DNA from 3 places in the Affinundibacterium danionis genome. Region 1 is predicted to be linked to each of the others. Evidence: predicted binding sites of a transcription regulator. Region 1 holds the regulator's gene; each other region holds the start of a gene.

The links. The regulator sigma-54, encoded in region 1, starts transcription at its own class of promoters, with help from an activator protein. The targets are predictions, from matches to a motif close to TGGCANGNAANCTGCTTT.
Region 2: a site for sigma-54 is predicted at 4,729-4,746, ahead of ACFFJH_RS04420 (pilin). Genes of this name have one in related genera too.
Region 3: a site for sigma-54 is predicted at 1,753-1,770, ahead of glnA (type I glutamate--ammonia ligase). Genes of this name have one in related genera too.

The regions. Positions count from the first base shown of each region.
Region 1 covers NZ_JBHLXJ010000003.1:23,714-31,768, forward strand. The annotation lists gene ACFFJH_RS02815 (BPSS1780 family membrane protein) at 1-192, opposite strand, end outside; gene ACFFJH_RS02820 (KpsF/GutQ family sugar-phosphate isomerase) at 532-1,551, shown strand; gene ACFFJH_RS02825 (KdsC family phosphatase) at 1,551-2,165, shown strand; gene lptC (LPS export ABC transporter periplasmic protein LptC) at 2,155-2,769, shown strand; gene lptA (lipopolysaccharide transport periplasmic protein LptA) at 2,857-3,444, shown strand; gene lptB (LPS export ABC transporter ATP-binding protein) at 3,441-4,187, shown strand; gene ACFFJH_RS02845 (RNA polymerase factor sigma-54) at 4,202-5,686, shown strand; gene hpf (ribosome hibernation-promoting factor, HPF/YfiA family) at 5,814-6,167, shown strand; gene ACFFJH_RS02855 (enoyl-CoA hydratase/isomerase family protein) at 6,341-7,432, shown strand; gene ACFFJH_RS02860 (DUF4197 domain-containing protein) at 7,540-8,055, opposite strand, start outside.
Region 2 covers NZ_JBHLXJ010000004.1:67,314-75,368, forward strand. The annotation lists gene ACFFJH_RS04400 (M48 family metalloprotease) at 1-1,021, opposite strand, end outside; gene moaC (cyclic pyranopterin monophosphate synthase MoaC) at 1,092-1,616, shown strand; gene ACFFJH_RS04410 (PglL family O-oligosaccharyltransferase) at 1,637-3,130, opposite strand; gene ACFFJH_RS04415 (pilin) at 3,536-3,994, opposite strand; gene ACFFJH_RS04420 (pilin) at 4,216-4,668, opposite strand; gene ACFFJH_RS04425 (FHA domain-containing protein) at 4,966-5,547, opposite strand; gene ACFFJH_RS04430 (Stp1/IreP family PP2C-type Ser/Thr phosphatase) at 5,795-6,601, opposite strand; gene sucD (succinate--CoA ligase subunit alpha) at 6,920-7,801, opposite strand; gene ACFFJH_RS04440 (GIY-YIG nuclease family protein) at 7,845-8,055, opposite strand, start outside.
Region 3 covers NZ_JBHLXJ010000007.1:369,476-377,530, forward strand. The annotation lists gene ACFFJH_RS07280 (TonB-dependent receptor plug domain-containing protein) at 1-795, shown strand, start outside; gene ACFFJH_RS07285 (rhodanese-like domain-containing protein) at 895-1,353, opposite strand; gene glnA (type I glutamate--ammonia ligase) at 1,947-3,362, shown strand; gene ACFFJH_RS07295 (DUF4124 domain-containing protein) at 3,524-4,000, shown strand; gene glnL (nitrogen regulation protein NR(II)) at 4,148-5,209, shown strand; gene ntrC (nitrogen regulation protein NR(I)) at 5,267-6,718, shown strand; gene ACFFJH_RS07310 (HDOD domain-containing protein) at 6,957-7,784, shown strand; gene ACFFJH_RS07315 (NAD(P)/FAD-dependent oxidoreductase) at 7,901-8,055, opposite strand, start outside.

The DNA.
Region 1 (8,055 bases):
CATACCGATCCAAACACCGGCATTTGCCTTGAACTGATCAAAGCCATAACCATACCAAGCGGTTGCTCTTCCGGCGTCGACGGAATTTCCTTCTTGAACGAACTGGGCGCCATCTGGCGTAGTTTGCGCCTCTACAACTTGTGACGCTGGATCGGATGAACTACCGTTAGGATCTACTGAGTATGGATTCATAGTATGACTTTCACAAAATAATCTAATTAAATATGCTTAAAAAACTTTTATATCTGCGCCAAAAAACACAAACAACGACACAAACAACAATACAAAAAAGCGCAAAATACAAATACGAAAATTCGTATCCGCAAAAGTATCCTTGATTACATTTTAATTTACAAGCTTAGCAATTCTTTCTATCTGTACAAATTCGAATTAGGACATTTACCCAACACTTTTTTCATTAGCTCATGATATTCGAACCCATCAAGAAGACATCAAATTAGCTCTGGCAAAGTTCTTGCTTGTTCGTATTTGGTTTATACTCCAACTATGAGTACATCAAATTCTTCCCCTATGCCGTTCTCGGCCGCCCCTGATGCAACTACTAAGCAGACCACAAGTCTGGCTTTGCAGTTGGCTTGCGAAACCCTGCAAATCGAAGCAGATGCCATCTTAAATCTCAAACAACGACTCGCGGGTGACGATGCGCGCAGTTTTGGAGATGCTTTGTCTATGCTGCTACATTGCAGCGGCAGAGTAGTGGTTTCCGGAATCGGAAAATCAGGACATATCGCCAGAAAAATCGCGGCGACCTTTGCCTCCACCGGAACGCCGTCGTTTTTTGTTCACCCAGCCGAAGCAGCGCATGGCGATCTAGGTATGGTAACGGCACAAGATGTGTTTATCGCGATTTCGTATTCTGGCGAAGCGGGTGAACTAATCGCTATTTTGCCGATTTTAAAACGCTTGGGTGTCAAATTGATCGCCTTCACTGGCAATCCTGAATCAACCCTCGCCAAGTTGGCCGATATTCATTTAAGTGTGCATGTAGAAAAAGAGGCTTGCCCCCTCAACTTGGCACCGACTGCGAGTACAACAGTAACTTTAGCTTTAGGTGACGCATTAGCGGTCGCGGTATTGGATGCACGCGGTTTTAAAGAAGAAGACTTCGCTCGCTCACATCCAGGTGGTGCGCTAGGACGACGCTTACTGACTCATGTGAGAGATATTATGCGCGCAGGCGCTGCGATTCCTCATGTCACACCCGATACTGCTTTGACCAAAGCCTTACTCGAAATTACCCAAAAAGGGATGGCGATGACGGCGATCGTTGATGACGACAATCGCATAGTTGGTGTATTTACCGACGGCGATTTACGCCGCATGATGGAAAAACAAAGTAATTTCTCCAACCTCAGTATTGCTGACGTGATGGCAAAAAATCCACGTACAGTACGTCCTGAACAATTAGCAGTTGAAGCTGTGGAAGTAATGGAAACGCATCGTATCAATCAATTACTGGTTGCGGATGCGGAAGGCAAATTAGTAGGCGCTTTGCACATCCATGATTTAACTCGTGCCAAGGTGATTTAATGAGTGACATCACTTTCACAGAAATACAAAACAAGGCCGCGCAAGTGCGCCTGATGATATTTGATGTTGACGGTATTTTGACCGACGGTAGTTTGCATTTTGGTCCCGAAGGCGAAATGATGAAAACCTTCAATGTACTTGATGGCCAAGGCATTAAATTACTACAACAAGCAGGTATCGCCACCGCCATTATCAGCGCCCGACAATCGGCGATTGTTTCTAAGCGTGCCTCGGACTTGGGGATCACACATGTGATGCAAGGGATACACGATAAAAAATCGGCATTCTTACAATTAACACGAGAGTTAGGTGTAGCGCACGAACACTGCGGCTTCATTGGCGACGATGTGATTGACCTGCCAATTTTATTACGCGTGGGCTTCGCTGCCAGCGTACCCAATGGCCATCAAGAAGTACGTACCCGAGTTGACTATATTACCCAAGCCAGCGGCGGACGCGGTGCAGCGCGCGAGGTATGTGACTTCATTCTGAAAGCACAAAACAAATATGACACGGCATTAGCACCTTTTTTGGATGTGCGTTTGGATGTGAATTTGGATGTGCGTTTGGATGTGAATTTGGATGTGCGGTTGGATGTGACAAATGACGGCTGATCGTATCCGAGTATGGCTAGGCGTCTCACTGCTTGGACTATTAATGCTAGGCAGTTTCTGGGCCTATGAGGTTATGCGCAGAAATAGTGAAGAGCGTGCAAATGGCGCCAAAGTGCGTAGTGAGCCAGACTATTTTGTGGAAGATTTTAATTTCGTGCGCTTGTCGCAATCAGGGAATACTAATTACCGCGTGACAGGTGAAAAACTAACTCACTTTCCGCAAGAAGATGAATTTGAAATCCTACAGCCGCGTATTGTCAGCATTGATGAAGACAAGACGCCGATGTTAATTCGTGCTGATCGCGCGATCGTGAAACAGAAAGTCCAAGAGTCGGCAAATGCCAAACCAGAAGACCAGATTCACATGATGGACAATGTGATCATAGAAAGAGCAAAGAGTGCGCGTACTGCTGCGATTATCATGGAAACGAGTTCCTTAATTCTTTACCCTGATAGTGAAAAAATGAAAACAGATGCACGAATCAAAATGACGACTGCAAGAGCGACGATTAGCGCATTTGGTATGGTAGCCAATAACGCAGATCAAAAAGTTCATTTTTTAAAGAACGTACACATAGAGATCGACAATAAAATAGCAAAATAAAGCCATTACCGAGGTGGGGAAATACCGAGATACTGTAAAAATATCTCACATTTAAGTCGCTATAACATCAATGAAAAAGGATTAAATATGGATTTCAAACTAAATCCCACTGCGCGTTTCTTAACATTTTTTGGCAGCGCATTATTTTTGACGGCAACACTGACTTCGTCCGCCCACGCTGAAAAAGCAGATAGCCAAAAAAAGACCTTAATTAATGCAGAACACACTGTCTATGACGGCAAGACCGGCACCAAAACTTTAGCGGGGAATGTCGAATTGACGCGTGGGACTTTGTTGATTAAAGCAGAGAACGCAGTAGAAACCGAAACTAGCGATGGCGGCATGGTCACGCTGTCTGGCAAACCCGGTAGCCAGGTATTTTTCCGTCAAAAACGTGATGGTGGCCCCGACTTATGGATAGAAGGCTCCGCAGATCGCGTTGAATATGACAAGAAAACAGAAGTCGTGAAATTTATTGCCAAAGCCAATGTGCGTTATTTGAGTCAACAAAAAATGACGCAAGAACAAAATGGTGAATTTTTGTCGTATGACAGTATTAACGATGTTTTTACTGCGACTAATTCAACCTCAGGCAAACGTGTTCCCGGTGGCGGTCGCGTGACGATTACTTCAGAACCTAAGCAAGCTAAGACAGAAGCTAAACAAGAAAAATGATATCCAGCACTCTCGCAATTCAAGGTCTGCAAAAACGCTATGGCATGCGCCAGGTAGTTCGTGACGTCTCGCTACAAGTTAAAAGTGGTGAAGTCGTCGGATTGCTAGGCCCAAACGGTGCCGGCAAAACCACGTCCTTCTATATGATCGTTGGTTTGGTGCCCTCCGATGCCGGAAAAATTGATGTCGATGGCACTGACATTTCGCATTTACCGATTCATCAAAGAGCACGTTTAGGCTTGTCTTATTTACCGCAAGAAGCATCGGTGTTCCGCAAACTGTCTGTAGAAGACAATGTGCGTGCCGTGCTCGAACTGCAGCGCGATGAAGAGGGTAAGGCACTGTCTAAAGCCGCGATCAAGCAACGTCTCGACACGCTACTAGAAGAATTGCAAATTGATGGCCTACGCGAGAATCCTGCTCGTGCCTTATCGGGTGGCGAACGTCGCCGGGTGGAGATTGCGCGTGCTTTGGCAACCAATCCACGCTTCGTTTTACTCGATGAACCGTTCGCTGGTGTAGACCCGATTGCCGTGATTGAAATTCAGCGTATCGTGCGTTTTCTGAAGGAGCGCAATATCGGCGTGTTGATCACCGATCACAATGTGCGAGAAACACTCGGCATTTGTGATCATGCATACATTATCAATCAAGGCTCGGTATTGGCGAGCGGACGCCCCGATGAAATCATCACCAATGAGACTGTGCGCCGAGTCTACTTGGGTGAACATTTCCGCATGTAAGCGACGAACTCATCATGAAGCAGAGCTTACAGCTACGTACCTCGCAACATTTGGCTTTGACGCCACAATTGCAGCAATCCATACGATTACTGCAATTATCGACCTTAGAATTACATCAAGAGTTAGAGGTATTACTGACTGAAAATCCATTGTTAGAACGCGTCGATGATGCTTTGGACAATGCTGTGCGTTTGCTGGCGGATGGCTGCATTAATAATGCCACTCAGCAAAATGAAAAAGAATTCCAAAGCGCAGAAAAAACACCCGACACGAGTAGCAACGAGACAGTTAACGAGACAGCCCCAGATGCCGATGCAGGGCCAGTTAACAATGATGACTGGAGCTTCGACGATGCGCCTAGTAATGGCTCTAAATCTAACAACGATGAAGAAGATGGTCGCCCGCAATTAGAAGCCGCGCAGACCACTTTAAGAGAACATCTGTTAGAGCAAATGCGTCTGAACATCAGGGAGCCGCGTGATCGTGCCTTGATAGAATTAATCATCGACGCTATCGATGAAAATGGCTATTTGTGCGAGAGCTTGGACGAAATTTACGAGAGTCTTCCAATTGACCTTTGTGTCGAATTAGAAGAACTACAGTTCGCCCTAACTATGCTGCAAAGCTTCGAGCCTGAAGGCGTCGGAGCGCGCAATACAGCGGAATGTTTGGCCTTACAAATCAAACGTTTTCCTAAAATTCCTTTTGTGACACGCCGCTTGGCGCTACAAATTGTCGAGCAATATTTACCTTTATTCGCGCAACGAGATTTCACCAAATTACGCAAATTTTTGCAATGCGATGATGAAGATTTACGCGAAGCGCAAGTGGTCATTCGTCAATGTAACCCCAAACCGGGTTTGGCATTTGCGATAGCGAAATCAGACTATGTGGTGCCGGATGTTGTGGTCAAGAAAATCGGCGACGAATGGCAGGTGATGTTAAACCGTGATGTCATGCCGCGTCTGCGGATTAATCAGATGTACGCGAGTTTAATGAAGCAACAACGCGGAGATCCTTGTCTCAACCCACAACTGCAAGAAGCGCGTTGGCTGATCAAGAATATGCGTCAACGTTTTGATACGATTTTGCGCGTTGCACAAGCCATAGTGGAAAGGCAATATAATTTTTTCACGCACGGCGCAGTCGCGATGAGACCCCTTGTTTTGCGCGAAATAGCTGATACACTGGGATTACACGAGAGCACTATTTCGCGTGTAACAACTCAGAAATTTATGCTGACACCCCATGGTATGTTTGAGTTGAAATATTTTTTCGGCAGTCACGTCGCAACGGAAACGGGTGGTGAAGCATCTTCTACTGCGATACGTGCGCTGATCAAACAATTAATAGGAGAAGAAGACCAGAAAAAACCCCTCTCGGACAGTAAGATCGCCGACATATTGGGAGAACAAGGCATGGTCATCGCGCGCCGCACAGTGGCGAAGTACCGCGAAGCTCTGAAAATTCCCCCAGTGAGTCTAAGAAAATCTTTATAAACCAGTTCTTGAAATATTGTTTTCTATCGTTATATATGATTTAGCTCAAAACAAATTTCTGCCAATGAGCGATCGTAGTAACGGCAGTATAGAAACAAATGAAGCAATATCACCATAGGAGCGTAGTATGAATCTCACCATCAGTGGACACCACGTCGAAGTTACTCCTGCAATTCGTGAATATGTACAAAACAAGCTAGAGCGGGTAAGACGACACTTCGATCAAGTCATTGATATCGCCGTTATCCTGACGGTTGATAAGCTCCGAGAAAAGGACAAACGCCACAAAGCGGACATTAATTTACATCTCAGCGGCAAAGATATTCATGTAGAAAGTCTGGCGCACGATTTATATGCCGCCATTGACACCTTAATCGACAAACTTGATCGTCAGGTCATCAAACACAAGGATAAAATTCAAGACCATCAACATGATGCGATCAAACATATCCCTGATCCGGCCTCTACACAATTAGATTAATTCAGAATCCCGATTCATCAATTTGATGATCCCTAGGACGCTTTTTAGCGTCCTTTTTTACGTCTTAAAACTGGCAGACATCGGAAATTTCAACTTAAAAGACTGTCGGTCTTTTTCATCTTTTACTTTATGCCCTAAGGTAAAATTCAGCATCACTATTTTTGGCAAATAAAATGAGCTCTCACGTCATCACCGAAATCCGTAATCATGTTGGCATCATTACTTTAGATCGTCCTAAAGCACTAAACTCCCTGTCCTTAGACATGGTGCGTGTGCTCACCGCCACTTTGCGCGCTTGGCATAACGATCCTAATATTCGTGCTGTATTCATACACAGCAGTAGCGAAAAAGCTTTTTGTGCGGGCGGAGACATCCGCTTTTTCTACGATGTAGGCACACTGACACCTAAGGGTGACAGCGCTTTGTTAGAAGATTTTTTCACGGAAGAATATGCGCTCAATCATTTGATTCACTTTTACCCAAAACCTTATATCGCTCTGATGAATGGTGTCGTGATGGGCGGCGGTATGGGTATCGCGCAGTCTGGTGTTGCCAGTCGTTTGCGCATCGTCACAGAGCGTACGAAAATGGCGATGCCGGAAGTGAATATTGGCTTATTTCCTGACGTGGGCGGTGGTTACTTCCTAAATCAAACGTCAGGCGAAATCGGTAGCTATTTAGGTCTCACGGGAGAAATTATTCAGGCAGCTGATGCCATCTATGCTAACTTAGCAGATGTCTATATTCCCACCACACAAATTCCGGCTTTAATGGATTTGATTGCACACCACACAGAAGCGGATTTACGGGTAGCGATACGTCAATTTTCAGCGCAATTTGCATCTGATATTTCGCCAGAGCATTCACAGCTGGCACAATACCGAACGACAATAGACCAACATTTTTCTGGCAATAGTCTGCATAACATTTGTGCGTCGCTTGCAGGTGATGACACCGAATTCGCAAAGAAAACCCTAGCCACCATGCATAAACGTTCACCACTATTGATGGCTGTCACTTTAGAGCAATTACGTCGCTGCCAATCAAGATCGGTGGCTGACTGCTTACGTCTGGAGCGTACCATGGTAAGGCATTGTTTCAAGCATGGTGAAGTATTAGAAGGCGTGCGTGCTTTGGTCGTCGATAAAGACAATATGCCAAAGTGGTCACCGGCTACTATTGCTGAAGTGACTGAAGAAATGATATCCGATTTTTTTGTTGAGGTATGGCCAAGCTATGCGCATCCTTTGGCGCATTTACCGTAGGGCACCTCAGCGTAATACCTAATACCGACGACAAAAAGCCGAAAGATATGCGAACATCTTTCGGCTTTTTTTATCGAATCTCGAATATCTAGTAATTGCGTAGCAGCTTATTTCAGTAAGCCAAACACCTTACCGATAATCTTACTACCCGCAGCCAAAGGATCTTGGCGTATGGCTTTTTCCTCCTCTGCAATCATCGTGTAGAGCGCATCCACTGCTCGGTTGCTGACGTAAGATTCGACCGTCGCTTCTTTCTCAGGTACTGCACCTAACTTTTGTGCTTTGCCCATCACGGCGTTGTACTTGGTTGAGAGTCCAACTTTATCGGTGACGCCTTTGACTAAAGGCAAGAATTTTGCGCTTAAAGATACCGATGTTTTTTCACGGAAAAAATTGGTGACCGAAGTATCACCGCCACTCAAAATATTTTTTGCGTCCGTTACCGACATGCTTTTTACCGCATCCATCAATAGTGGTTTTGCCATCGGCACCGCTGACTCTGCCGCTCGATTCATGGCAACGACGAGTTCATCTAGCTGCTTACTTTGTCCGCTCAATTTCAACAAAGGGCGTGCTTTTTCTAACATTGACGGCAGCGGGATTTTTACTTTGTCGTTACCTAA
Region 2 (8,055 bases), on a different contig from region 1:
CACTGCGTTTCAAAGCCACAAAAGCTAATCCATACTGAGCGCTCAAACGTGCTTCTTCATTGCCATTCTTCGCCTGATTATCGAAAAAAGTGGACGCATCGATCAATCCTTGCGCCTTGCTATCTTGTAGCACTCTGACGCGTGCCTGAGTCAGATAAAAATCTAAGCCATCGGCACGTTGACGATATCGTTCACCAAACAATCGTCCCTGAATATCGGCCATACGCTCGCTAGTTAAAGGATGGCTACGCAAATAGGACAAACCATTATCGCTATAATTACGCGAGGCATTTTGCATGCGACCAAAAAACGCCAACATGCCTGAAGTATCGTAGCCACCATCACGCAGAATTTGAAAACCAACCCGATCTGCCTCACGTTCAGCATCGCGATTAAAACTCAGCTGCCTCTGTATCGCTAAACCTTGCCCGCCCATCACCATCGCCATCGCGGCATCGGGACTAGAACGCGCAGCCAATACCGCCAAAATCAGTGCTGCAATTGGAATTAAAGAATCCTGTTTTTGATTACCTAACATACGTGCAATATGGCGTTGCGACACATGCCCTATTTCATGTCCCATCACCGACGCCAATTCAGATTCGGATTGCGCCGCCAAAATCAAACCCGAATGAAAACCAATAAAACCGCCGGGAAAAGCAAACGCATTTAAAACCGGATCGCGCACCGCAAAAAATTCAAATTCATACAACGATTCACCGCGCGCATCGGGACGTTTATCCAACAAACTATTTCCTAATTTAGTCAAATATTCAATCACCGGTCCATCTTCCAAATAATCGGGATCGAGCCTAACACTACTCATGATCTGCTCACCAATTTTGCGTTCCATCACAGGCGATAAATCACCGCGTGCGGTATCACCTAAAGTTGGTAAGGTTTGATTATTTTTCGTCGCTTGTGCCATCACTGTTGGCGGCACCGCCAGACTAGTGCTCAAAGTCGTGACCAACATGAGACGCATCAAGTTTTTGCAAAATTGCGGGAAATCTTTTTTCACGGTGATATCATCACTACTCGGTTTTTAAACAAAACTAGTTTAACTCACAATTTATTATCGCGTTCATTTTATGACAAGTACTACTTCTACCGACACCAACTATGATCCGGCCAACGGCGGACTCACTCATTTTGACCAAAGTGGACAGGCACACATGGTGGACGTTTCTGCAAAAACGGATACTCATAGAATTGCGGTTGCAAAAGGTAAGATAAGTATGCAAGCGGCGACCTTCAAGCTGATTCAAGAAGGTAATGCAAAAAAAGGCGATGTACTAGGTATCGCAAAAATTGCAGCGATCATGGCAAGCAAACGCACCAGCGATTTAATTCCACTCTGTCATCCACTGGCCATTACCCGGGTCGCGGTCGATTTTGAATTACAGGAAGAAACCCACAGCATCAATTGCACAGCACAGGTCGAAACCGTAGGTAAAACAGGCGTGGAAATGGAAGCATTAACCTCTGTACAAATCGGCTTACTCACCATTTACGATATGTGCAAAGCGATTGACCGAGGCATGGTAATGAGCGATATCAGAGTGCTAGAAAAACACGGTGGCAAATCGGGCGATTGGGTGTCGATGATAGATTAAGCTTGTATCCCCTTGCTTACCTACGGCGCATCACGCTTAGGCATTTGAAGAAAAACTACCGCAAACCGCTCATCGTTTTGCGCCAGACTTTGCCAATAATCAAAGTAGTTGGGGTAGACAATTGGATGTAAGCGCTGCAAAGTCTGAAGACTACGTTGCGCCTTGGCTGGCTGTCCATTAAGTACATAAACTTCCGCCAATTTGTTCAAAACATGTACATAGCCAAAACGCAAACTCATACGCTCAATAAAAGCGATCTCTTGCGCAGACATGTTTTCTTTTGGCGTGACTTTCATCAACTGAAAATAGTCAAAATAATCGGGCAATAAAGTCAATCCCGGGCGCGCTATCGCCGCTTCTGGGACTGCGGCGATCGTCTCAGCCTGGCGAAACGCTTTAAAGCCATCAACCACACGTTGATAGTCCAGAGTAACTAATACCAACACCACCATGCCCGTCACTGAAATGGCAGCAGGTACAACCCGTGGCACAGTAATCACCCAAGCTTGATCTGGCCAGCGTATCTGATGCAGCATTCCCATTAATACCGCGATCGGCAACAACACATAGGCATACCAAAGCGGGAATTCAACCATGCTATGCACGCCTACCGCGATGAGACTTAACATGACAAAAGCGACCTGATTATTTTTCGCGGCTGAACGTGCAACACAAGTCTGATAAAACCAAAAGAGCAAAGCCGCGAAAATCAACAAAGCCGCCGGCACACCCAATTCCGCCATCAAATTCAATACGAGATTATGCGAGTGCTCGGCATAAATAGTAGATGGAAAATCAGCCGCAATCTTAACTTGCTCAGCACCAAAACCAAACCAACCGACACCGAACCACGGATGCTGTTTGATCATGAACCAAGCCTGCTGCAACAAGCCACTGCGCTCAGATCGTCCACCGACTCGCTCAGCGATAGTGGCACTAGAAAAACCCAACATATCCGCAATTGAGGGCAAAAACCACACGAATCCAACATACACCAATAAAAGTAATAGTATTGCCGTTCGACGCATTGGATACTCGCCTATCGCTCTACACCAAGCCAACAAAGCGAAAACAGGCAGAATAATCCAAGCGATACGAGATTGCGTGAGTGCTAGTCCCCACAATAAAAACACTGAAAATGCCAGCGCCAAATACCCGTTAAGACGTTTTGTTTGCGCTAGCCACCATATTGAGGCAAGGCCAAAACAGAGTAACAAGGCCAATTGATTCGGCTGCGCCACATTAGCAAAAGGACGCATAGGCGTGTCAGGGCTGTGCGCCATGTACATTACTATAGGACTCCAGTCGAGTCCTGCTATTTGTATGCATTGCATTAATACGGACAGCACCGAGGCTAGCAACTGTACCCAAGCAAACATTAAGCAAATCTTTTCAGCACCTTGTAATTGCTTAGCCCAATTTGCTCCCAATATCATCGCGAATACTGTCAAGACAAAATAAAACAAGGGATAAACTGAATATTGAAATCTGCTCAAACCAATCACAGACTGCATGAACAACGCAAAGATACAGAAAATAGGAATGAACAGCGCCGCAGAAAGGCGGATTTCAATCTTAGAGGATGACACAAAGCCAAGACAACAAGCGAGCGCGGCTACTACAACTAAGGTTTCGTGGTAATAGGTGCGGAAGGGGTGGACGTGAACAGATAGTAGATTGGCGAAAAGGTAAAAAGCACCAAAAGTCACAAGCTGGTAATGCAGAACCCTTTGGGAGAACATCAAGTTTTTCGAAAATGGAGGATATTGTGTAGAAAATTAAGCGGATTTCAACAAAATAATAATGATTGAAAGCCGCTTACTATGAGCTAAAAATCTTTGCTCTAAAGTTCAATGTCAATTTAGGCATCGTATTTTGAACAACTAAGCACTAATAGCACATATCTGAATAGAAATCTATTAGCTACCGACACAGTAGTTATCACCACCGATAATGCGTTGTTTCACTGAAGATGAACAGGTCCAAGCACCAGTTGAGGCACTGCGATTAAAACTAATAGTCAAACCCCTAACAGAATCAGGCCCACCAACTATTGTCGCCAATATCGTCCCAGAATTCGTCACATTAGGAATTGAAATTTGGCTATTCGGATTTACCGACTGCACACCGATAAACCAAGTTGACGTGGTACTAGGATTCACCAATGTTGGGGTCAAGCCATCATTCAATGCAGCATCAAAGCCTGTTTTACCAGCAGCAGCTTCTGTAAAAGCCGCCGTAAACTTAGATTTTGCTACATAGTCTTGGTAGGCTGGGATTGCAACTGCAGCTAACATACCAATAATAGCCACCACAATCATTAATTCAATCAGGGTAAAACCCTGCAAGCGCGAAGACAAGATTAAGTTTCGTTTCATTTAACCCCCCCTTCCCAAAACAAATGCAACTTCAATAAGACTCGATACTACAAAGAAAATAAGACAACTTTTCCAAACGTTCTTACTAAATCAGGGTAAAAAAAGATTTAGAATCTTTAGATATAAAAACACCCCATGCTTGGGGTGTTTTTATATAAATTGCAAACATAAAAACCTAGCAGAACAAATAAATCTCTACCGCTAGATTCCAAGTTAAGCAATTAAGTACCTGTACAGACAGTCGTCGGTCCAACGAATTTTTGAGAAACGCCAGTTGAGCAAGTCCAAGCGCCAGTCGCAGCATCACGTTGCAAAGTAATTACACCGCCAGAAACTGTCGCTGGTCCTTTAATAATTGTTCCTGTGATAGTACCACTAATACCACTTACAACATTAACCGATGTGTTGTTATTTATAGGTTGCACGCCAATAAACCATTTAGTTGAATCACTTGCACCAGTGGTTGCAGTTAAACCATCATTCAACGCAACGTCAAAACCAGTTTTACCTGGAGCAATTTCAGCCAAGGCCGCTGCAAACTTAGATTTAGCAACATAATCTTGATAAGCTGGAATCGCAACAGCAGCCAAAATACCGATAATCGCAACAACGATCATCAATTCAATCAGCGTAAAACCTTGCTGTACGCGTTTAGTCATTTTTGTGTATTTCATTTAAATACTCCTTAGATTAAGAAAAGATAGTCCAGCCAAATCCCGTACTACACGAACTAATAAGCAAACCCTGTGCCAACGCCATTCATTGCAAATTAGTTAAACTCAAAGCAAATATACAGACGTAAAAGGCAATTTCAAAGATATACTATGACAAATTTCGTCACTTTGAATCAAAAAACGGCCAGTTGACATAAATTGTCAGCTACATCGAATGTAAAATATCAAGATACCCTTGAAACAAAAAAGCAGTGCTCAATATGGCACTGCTTTTTTGACCCAAGTACATTAAGAGCCTCAACTCAACTGAAACTCCATCTTAGTTCCCGACAAATCAATCACATCGCCATGTTGCAAAATACTCGGCCTTGCATCAATACTTTGATCGTTAATCTTGGGAAACATTTTTCCTTCTACAAAAACTATCTTAAAACGATTACCTTCACGAGTGATCGACACCACCAGAATACCGGGACTTCCTAGGCTAGTAATTGGCTTGAAAAGTATCATTTCTTTTCCAGCATTGGTGCCGGTTAACACTTTGATTCTAGCGACCTTCAAGGTTTCATCTGGCGCCGCAACATAATTATCATCTTCCAGCACAAACTTTAGCTGGTATTTACCCATCTCTATCACATCACCATTTTGCAATAGATGTTTTTTAATGGGCTGACCATTGACCGATGTTCCATTGGTACTGCCAAGATCTAGAATGAAGGAACCTTCCGATGTGGTATCTATTGCTGCATGACGGCCACTCACAGCCAGATGATCAAGAATTAGCTCATTACCAGGACGACGCCCGATATTTAATCTTGCGCGATCTATGCTCTGCTCTTTTTGAACTTGCCCATTAAAAACGACGACGACTTTAGCCATATAAATCCACCGAACTCAAATTATTTTCAAGGAAAGCTGAACTTGTTGAAATATTGAAGAAATACGATCAAATTTTAAACACTTCAGCCATTACCACTACATTTAGGGGGGAGTTGCTACTTAGGCTTCAAAAAATATACTTAGTTATTAATACTAACTACTAATATCTTCAACACTATCCGATAGCGTAACGATATTGAATTAACAAACAAGTGCAGTTTTATTAGGCCTTTATTCTTATTGTCTTTTAGCTAGCAAAAATATACTCCATAAAGCGTCTTTCCTGCAATTCTTTAACGCGTATTAAAACAACAGAAATATTATCCGGACCGCCTTGACGATTCGCTAAATAAACTAAGGTTTTACTACAAGTGTCTAAGTCATTCGATTGTTCGCGCAATACGCTTTGAATATGAATTTGATCTAACATATCCGACAAGCCATCGGAGCAGAGCAGATAAATATCACCGACCTTCATCTGGTGCTCATGTACTTCCACATCAATTTCTTCGTGAGAGCCAACCGCTCGCGTGATTAAGTTTTTAATTGGGGAAAGATGCGCATCAGCCAGTGAAATCAAACCAGCATCAATTTGCGCCTGCAATACCGAATGATCCTTAGTAATCTGTTCTATATAGTTATCGCGAAAACGATAGGCACGTGAATCTCCTACATGACCTATGAACAAGCGATCAAAATAGCTAAGAGCAACAACAATGGTGGTACCCATGCCGAAATTATCTGGATTCTTATTCGCCTGCTCTATCACTTCCTGATTAGCGTGGGTGATCGCATCACTAATCCACTTGGCGGGCGCTGAGGATTGCCAAGGTAATCTTAACATCCAACTAGCGGCTTGTTTCTGCTGTATCTGTTCGCGCACCAGATCTACACTCATTTTGCTGGCCACTTCTCCCGCGTTATATCCGCCCATACCATCAGCCAAGATGGCCAAACCGATCTCAGCATTGATCTCGATTGCATCTTCATTATGACTGCGCACCAATCCTATATCAGTATGACTGGCAAATTCCAAAACTGTTTGTACAAACATGGACGAAGAAATTTTTGTGGTGTCGATTATATGGAATAAAAAAGCGAAAAATCAATTAGCAGAAAAATGACACCCTGACATTTTGCTGAAACACAAATATGCTAGAGGCCAAATCTCACAAACTACTTTAGCTTAACATTATTGCTGGAAATTTTGACGTTCCAATAAGAAATTTATGTTTCAATAGCGCAACGGCAACATTGGTACAGCAAGCAGTTAAGAGTTTGCACCTAGCTTCTTATAGCGAGCAAACCTAAAACATCAGAAAATAAAAAAGGAGCCGAGGCTCCTTTTTTAACTACCTAAATCATCCAAAAATTACAACATCGCCTTCAACAAGCGTGCCATTTCAGATGGATTCTTAGTTGCTTTGATACCGCATTCTTCCATGATATCTAATTTTGCTTGCGCAGTATCAGCACCACCAGAAATCAATGCACCCGCGTGACCCATACGTTTGCCTGGAGGCGCAGTCACACCAGCGATGAAACCAACCACTGGTTTCTTCATGTTGTCGCGTACCCAGTAAGATGCATTCGCTTCGTCTGGACCACCGATTTCGCCGATCATGATCACAGCGTCTGTATCTGGATCATCGTTGAACATCTTCATCACGTCAATGTGTTTCAAACCATTGATTGGATCGCCACCGATACCAACTGCAGAAGATTGCCCCAATCCGAGTGCAGTCAATTGACCAACCGCTTCGTAAGTCAATGTACCAGAGCGGGAAACCACGCCGATACGACCTTTACGATGGATATGACCTGGCATAATACCGATCTTGATTTCGTCTGGTGTGATCAAACCTGGGCAGTTAGGGCCGAGCAATTTTGTTTTGCTACCCGCTTTTGCCATGCGGTCTTTCAACATCATCATGTCACGAACAGGAATACCTTCTGTGATACAGATCGCCAAATCGAGATCCGCTTCAACTGCTTCCCAGATCGCAGCCGCTGCACCTGCTGGTGGAACGTAGATAACTGAAACTGTTGCGCCAGTTGCTGCTTTAGCTTCAGAAACATTCGCGTAAATTGGAATACCTTCGAAATCTTCGCCAGCTTTCTTTGGATTAACGCCAGCCACGAAACAGTTTTTACCGTTTGCGTAGTCGCGGCACATACGTGTATGGAACTGGCCAGTTTTACCAGTGATACCTTGGGTGATGACTTTAGTGTCTTTATTAATCAGGATACTCATATATTCCTCTATCTCGTCATTCCCGCGAAAGCGGGAATCCATGTTAATTTAGTAGCTCTAGATACAGGTCTCGCCACTCAGAATTGGTTTTCTCGACTAACTCGATCTTCCAAACACGATTCCATTTTTTAAGCTGTTTTTCGCGCTTTATGGCTTCGCTTATATCTTCATGAACTTCAAACCATACCAATTTTTTCAAACCATACTTTGCACTAAACCCATCAACAAACGATTCTTTATATTGCCAAATTCGT
Region 3 (8,055 bases), on a different contig from region 1:
TGGTTCGTATATCGTCGCAATGAAATCGTGCGTCAGGATTTTACCGAAGTTTATGATCAGGCCGTCGAGAAATACGGTCCAGCTTTGATCGGTGCGCCGAATGCAGTACGTGCCCCGATTACCGATTTTGATAAAGCAAATATGGCGGCTGTCGCGAGCATGTGCGCCAACGCGGCAAATGCGGCCGCTTGTGCGGGTGGTGTGCCTAAGTATTCAGTAGGTATTTTGGCAGGGCTGACCAATAAGTATATGAATCGCGGTCGTACCATGATAGACGGGTTTGATATTGATGCGCACGCGCGTTTTAATCTCGGCGTTTATGGCAAACTGAACTTTGGTTCGTCAGCGACGATCATGAATCGCAATGCCTATAACGGTGATGATGGTTCGGGTTTTTCGCAAAATTATGTCGGTTATTACGGTAATCCAAAATTGCGCGCGAACTTAAACGTTGATTGGCAATATGGTGATTTCACCACTAGCGTGTTCGTCAATTACACCGGTGGTTCGAAGTGGGCCTATGACAAGAATGACGAGGAACATAATAACCCGCAATCTTGTACTGCGGCCGATGTTGCCGTCGCGCCCAATAATTGCGGTGGTGCGCCTGCATTTAAAACCGTGAGTTTAAGTCTGGGCTGGACACCTGTTAAAGATCTGCGTTTGGGTTTGAATATCAAGAATGTTTTGAATACCAAACCCTTCTATGATCCTTACGGTTGGGAAGGTTATAACCACGCTTTGAATTTGTTTGGACGTGTGATTAGCGTCTCAGCGAGTTACAAGTTCATGTAATTTGTAAACAGATTGTTGCTTCCTGTTGGGCTTCGTTTTATTCAGTACCAAACTACACCTTATAGGTTGGCGCTGAGCAGAGTGAAGCCCAACAATTTTCTAAGCACCCAGCCAAGGCAAATCCGCCGAACACCAGCCACCTACCGTTTTGCGATGGCCATGGGCATCCTTGTCTCCCTCAAAACCTTGCAAAATATCAAAGCACGCCGTATAGCCATGTTCCGTGGCTAACTTGGCGCCGTGACGTGAGCGCACTCCGGATCGGCATAAGAACAAGATAGTCGCGTTCTTGTTGATAACGGCGCTTTGCAATTGCATCAGAAAATCAGGATTGGGTGTGCCGTCTGGGTAGAGACTCCATTGGACTGCTTTGTGCTGTTCTTCTGGGAGATTGACTCGGCCAACCCAATCTCGCTCTGCATTGGTGCGGACATCTAGCAGTATTACGCTGTTATCAGCCTGGAGTAAAAGATAGGCTTCTTCAGGTGTCACGGCACCTGCATACGGCAGATTTTGTTCCAGTCCGCGTTGTTTGGCTTTGTCGATGAGCTCCTTCATAGCATTCCTTTATGTGTTCTTACCGTTTTCGTTAGTGATCTTGCGGACATTGATCCTGGCGGCTAATGTCCAGACCGTTGATAGTTGAGTTTGCAATTTACTTTGATTTAAGAATCTTACCAAAAGACTTGTGCGTTGCGCGGTCAAAGCTTGATTCAAAAACAAAGTGAGATCTAATGCTATTGTTTAAAGTGCCATTTCAGGTAATATTGTTGCTGCAAGTTAAGCACTGTTTTGGTGCATTATTTTTGCACTAAATTAGTGCTAATGGAAATGTTGGCGTCAATTTGGTGCGCTATGTATTTTGCGAATTAATTAATAAATTATGCTGATTTTGATTTTTCCATATAAAACAATGACTTAATAATGCTGATTTTGTTGTCTCCTTTTACTTGTACATGGCACGCTTTCTGCTAATATCCTCGTCGTATTCTAGTTTCCTATTTGCATTGTGATGGTGCGTTTTGAAATGCCAAGGTCATATGGTAGGTAGAAAATGAAGAAAAATCGCAGTGATACTTGTATTGATGCAGTAGCTCTAGTAGTTCCTACACTTATTTTTGAACGTTTTTTGAACGATTGAGGAGTTTCAAATGGCAATGACCCCAGCAGAAGTGTTGAAGATGGCGAAAGACAACGAAGTTAAATTCGTTGATTTCCGTTTCGCGGATACTCGCGGTAAAGAACAGCATGTTACTGTGCCAATTTCCGCATTTGATATCGATAAGTTCGAATCGGGTCATGCGTTTGACGGTTCTTCTATCGCAGGTTGGAAAGGTATCGAAGCGTCCGATATGCTTTTGATGCCAGATCCAAACACAGCGAATATTGATCCATTCATGGAAGAAACGACATTGTTCATGCAGTGTGACGTGATTGAGCCCGCAGATGGTAAAGGTTATGATCGCGATCCGCGTTCCATTGCAAAACGTGCTGAAGCTTACTTGAAATCCTCTGGCATTGGCGACACAGCTTACTTCGGTCCAGAACCAGAATTCTTTATTTTTGATAGCGTACGCTGGAAAATTGACATGTCTGGTTGCTTCGTGAAAATTGATTCCGATGAAGCTTCTTGGACAACGGGCGAAAAACTTGAAGGCGGCAATACAGGCCATCGTCCAACGGTCAAAGGCGGTTACTTCCCAGTACCACCAGTTGATAGCTTCCAAGATATGCGTTCAGAAATGTGCTTGATTTTGGAATCCTTGGGTATTCCAGTTGAAGTGCATCACCATGAAGTAGCTGGCGCTGGTCAAAATGAAATTGGTACTAAGTTTTCTACTTTGGTAGAGCGCGCTGACTGGACGCAAAACTTGAAATACGTTGTATGGAATGTTGCGCACACTTACGGCAAGACAGCGACTTTCATGCCGAAGCCTATCGTTGGTGACAACGGCTCTGGTATGCACGTGCATCAATCTATCTGGAAAGACGGCAAAAACCTGTTCGCAGGCGACGGCTATGCAGGTTTATCTGATTTCGCTTTGTACTACATCGGCGGTATCATCAAGCACGCTAAAGCACTGAATGCAATCACTAATCCAGGTACAAACTCTTACAAGCGTTTGGTTCCAGGTTATGAAGCACCAGTGAAATTGGCTTACTCTGCGAAGAACCGTTCCGCTTCTATCCGTATCCCATACGTAGCGAATCCAAAAGCGCGTCGTGTTGAAGCGCGTTTCCCAGATCCACTGGCGAATCCATACTTGTGCTTCTCTGCATTGATGATGGCTGGTTTAGATGGCGTGCAAAACAAGATTCACCCAGGAGAAGCAGCATCGAAAGATTTGTATCATTTGCCACCAGAAGAAGACGCATTGATCCCAACAGTATGTGCCTCTTTAGAAGAAGCTTTGGATGCATTGAACAAAGATCGCGAATTCTTGACACGTGGCGGCGTATTTAGTGACAGCATGATCGATGCTTACATCGAATTGAAGATGCAAGAAGTGCAGCGTATGCGCATGACTACGCATCCAGCTGAGTTTGATATGTACTACTCACTGTAATTAGTGGTCTATAGAAAGCGGGGTATGCCCCGCTTTTTTGTTCTGTAGTCAGGTTTTATTGGCAGAGTAAGCGCGAGTCGTGCTTGAAATGAGCTTGGCAATTGTGAAAAATCGTCGCTTGGCATACACTAAGCCCGTTATTTACCACGAAGCGACTCACTATGAAGCAATATTTGATTGGTCTAAGTTTCTTGTTTGTCTTTAGTTCTTCTGCTTATGCACAGATCTATGTCTGTACTGATGCGAATGGCAAGAAAGATTATCGAAATACCGGTGTGACCAAGGGATGTAAGTTATTAGATTTGCCTAGCAGTGCGGTGCCTGCGCCCGCTAGTGCGAATAAAAAAACAACTACCGCGAAATCAACTGCCAGCCCAGCTAATTTCCCCAAAGTAGATGATAGTACGCAGAAAGCGCGTGACTCAGATCGCAAGCAAATTTTGATTGATGAATTGAAAGTCGAAGAACAAAAATTAGAAGCGCTTAAAAAGGAATATAACGGTGGCGAAGTAGAGCGTCGAGCTGATGAACGGATGCCCTCCAAGTATGTAGAACGTGTTAATAATCTGAAAAATGATATTGCGCGTACCGAAAAAAATATTGAGGCACTAAAACGAGAGATTGGCAACCTTAAATAAAATTTTGATCTATGTAACTCAGCTACGGTTGCCATAGCTGGCACTAGGTCGCATTAGGTCGCAATCGCGACCTTTTTCATTTTTATCATGCTTAATTTTAGTGGTCCTTAATTTGAATAATGTTTAGATTGCATAATGCTTGAGTCCATGAATCAATTTGCTGGATTAGATTTGCTAGCGTCTTCCGTGCTGGTGTTAAATCCACAGGGTTGTATTGTGTATGCGAATCCTGCGGCAGAAAATCTATTAGAGCGACCGTTTAAATTACTGCTCAATACCCAACTCAGTAATTTATTTTTGAATGGTGTTGAACTTTTGGATGGGTTTCAACAAGCTATAGAGCATCAGTTTGCTGACAAGCGCCAAGATCTAATATTGGAACGTAACGGCCGAGAGCCGTTGCATGTCTATAGTATTGTGACTGCCTTGGATCTACCAGACACGCCAGTGTTGATTGAGTTGCGCGAAAATGTCCAACAGTTAAAGTTGGATAGAGAAGAGCGCATGCAAGATCAAAATAAAGAAAACAAAGAGTTGATCCGTAATCTAGCGCACGAAATTAAGAATCCTTTGGGTGGCATTCGTGGAGCAGCACAACTTTTGGAATTGGAGTTGCCAGAGCGAGATGCCAAAGAACTGCGCGAGTACACCCAAGTCATTATTAAAGAGGCGGATCGTTTGCAGGTTTTGGTAGACCGTCTATTGGCCCCGAATCGCCTGCCGCAGGTCATCGCTGATGTGAATATTCACGAAGTATGTGAGCGTGTGCGCAGTTTAATGCTGGCGGAATTTCCCAAAGGTCTATTGATTAGGCGGGACTATGATTTATCCATTCCAGAGTTTCGTGGCGACCAACAGCAGTTGATTCAGGCTGTCCTAAACATTGCACATAATGCAGCGCAGGCGCTCGTCATGCGAATGTCGGAAGGTGATGCCGAGATTATTTTTAAAACCCGGGTAGTGCGCCAAGTGACCTTGGCTAAGGTACGTTACAGGCTGGCATTAGATTTGCATATCATTGATAACGGCCCTGGTATTCCTCCCGCGATTCGTGACCGGATATTCTATCCTCTGGTTTCTGGACGTGACGGTGGAAGTGGTTTGGGTCTGACATTGGCGCAAGCGTTTATTACGCAGCATGCAGGAGTGATCGATTGTGAAAGTCGACCTGGTTGTACTGACTTTCGTTTATTGATTCCATTACCTTAAGTGGGTTCCCTGCTGGTGCGCTATAACTGAATTTACTCTTTGGAATACTAAGTAATGATGAAAACCATTTGGATTGTGGACGATGATGATTCGATACGCTGGGTTTTAGAAAAAGCCTTGGCGCGCGAAGGTCTGGTAACACGTAGTTTCACGAACCCTGATGATGTGTTGCTCGCCTTGGATGAAGAGCAGCCGCAGGTCTTGGTTTCCGACATTCGTATGAATGGTGCCTCTGGACTTGATTTGCTCCAAACAATTAAGCAGCGGCTACCGAGTTTGCCGGTGATTATCATGACGGCCTTTTCTGATTTGGATTCTGCGGTGGCTGCATTTAAGGGTGGTGCGTTTGAATATCTCGCGAAGCCATTTGATTTATCCAAGGCCGTTGAGTTGATTCGTCGGGCTCTAGAAGAAAGTGCGCGCGAGACCAAGATAGAGCAAATTCAAGATGTCGAGACTGAGATACTTGGACATGCCTCAGCTATGCAGGAAGTATTTCGCGCGATTGGTCGTTTGTCGCAGTCCAGTGTGACCGTGCTCATTACGGGGGAGTCCGGTAGTGGTAAAGAGTTAGTTGCGCGGGCTCTTCATAAACACAGTCCTAGAGTTAATCAACCATTCATCGCGCTAAATACCGCAGCTATCCCCAAAGACTTATTAGAATCTGAATTATTTGGACACGAACGTGGTGCGTTCACTGGTGCGCAGACCGCACGCCGTGGTCGTTTTGAACAGGCCGAAGGAGGCACTTTATTCCTCGATGAGATTGGCGATATGCCGTTTGATCTGCAGACGCGTTTATTACGAGTGCTGTCAGATGGGCATTTTTACCGCGTAGGTGGTCATCAACCTTTGAAAGCCAATGTACGTTTGATCGCAGCGACGCACCAAAATCTCGAAGCTCGGGTAAAGGAAGGAGTCTTTCGTGAAGACTTATTTCACCGCTTGAACGTTATACGTCTTCGCGTGCCAAGTTTGCGTGAGCGACGTGAGGATATTCCAGTGTTAGCAAAACATTTTTTAATGCAAAGTGCCAAGCAACTAGGCGTTGATGCCAAGCGTTTGTCAGATCATGCTTTGTCATATATCTCCAATCTAGATTTCCCCGGTAACGTGCGGCAATTAGAAAACTTATGTAATTGGATCACAGTGATGGCACCCGGCCAAGTGGTTGAAATTTTGGATTTGCCTGTTGAACTTTTACCTGCTGATCCAGCGGTGCCAACGCACAATTTAGGTGCAAACCATGCACTCGAAGTTGGCGCTATATCCCAGAGTGGTTCGTCTTGGAGTCTCGCATTGGAACGTCAGGCAGGGCAGTTATTGAATCAGGATGTGGCAGAAGTCATGAATAAGTTGGGGCGTGAATTTGAAACCGTGTTGATTAAAGCCGCTTTGAGACATACTCATGGTCGAAAGAATGATGCAGCGATCCGTTTGGGTATAGGTCGAAATACGATCAGTCGCAAAATTCAGGAACTTGGAATTGAAGGTGTGAAGGAAGAATGAGGACTAGATGAGTTGTCGTTTTTTTGTAAATATTAATTGATTGCAAATGTTCCCCTAAGGTATTTTACAGAGTATGATTTCTACGTGTGGATGGCGATAATTGGTTTGAAGCGAGTGCATACGCTTCTTGGATTTTTAATCAATTTAATCCGCACTAAGTTTTCATCTTCCTGAGATTGGCTTAGCTCAGGTCATTTTTGATGGTGAAATAATTTGCTGTAATACTTAGGGGATTTTTATGAATTTCGACGCATTATTCCAGCAACAAAACGCATTGCCTACGATTCCTAAAGTGGTGCAAGAAGTCATTGATAGTTTTAATAATGAAGATGTTTCGATTGACGTGATTGCCGGTAAATTGGCCGCCGATCAGGTGCTTAGTGCGAAGTTGTTGCGATTGGCAAATTCTTCCTACTACCACGCCTCACGCAGTGTTGGTACCGTAGATGATGCAGTTTTAATGTTGGGATTCATGACCGTTCGGACGCTGGTTATCAGTAGTGGTTTAACCGGTGGATTTAAGGCGATGCCGGGTGTCGATTTAAAACAGTTTTGGCGTTACAGTATGCACACGGCGGTCATCGCAAAATGGATCGCCAAGAAAGTTCAAGGCAATTCTGATTTTGCTTTTACGGTCGGCTTAATGCATGCGATCGGTCAATTGGTGATGCATGCGGCAATGCCAGAGCAAACGCTACAGATTGATAAAATCGCGGGCCCTTTAGATTCGCGACGCTTGGATGTGGAAAAAAGCTCGTTTGGTTATGACTATTCGGATGTTGGTGCAGAATTAGCCAAACGCTGGCGCTTTCCTGATAATTTTGCCAGTGTCATTAAAGCTTTTCCTCAGCCTTTATCTCATAATACTTTTGAGCCTATGGCTGCCGTTATTCATTTGGCTGTGTGGTGTGCTCGTGCCGAAGAGAATAAATATTCGCGCGAAGAGCGTGAGGCCACGATTCCTAATGAGGTTTTAGCTAAATTAGGACTGAACGCTTCCGTTTTATTGGATGACATGCCTCCCGTCGCAGAATTAGCGGCTGGTCTGGAAGATTTGGTGAATTAGATTTTTTAAACTGCTTATTTTCTGCTACGAGCTTATGTTCGGGTGGTATCAACTTGCAGGGATTGGCTCGTAAGTGACTCGCAAGAGAGTGGCTGAAAATTTTTCAGCCACTTTTTTTATGCGTATTTCTTTTCCAGATTAAGCGCCAAAGCTTCGGCTACTTTAATTCCATCAATTGCTGCCGAAAGTATTCCTCCGGCATAGCCCGCGCCTTCGCCTGCTGGGTACAAGCCCTTCGTATTCAAACTTTGTAGGTCGTCATCTTTTCGCT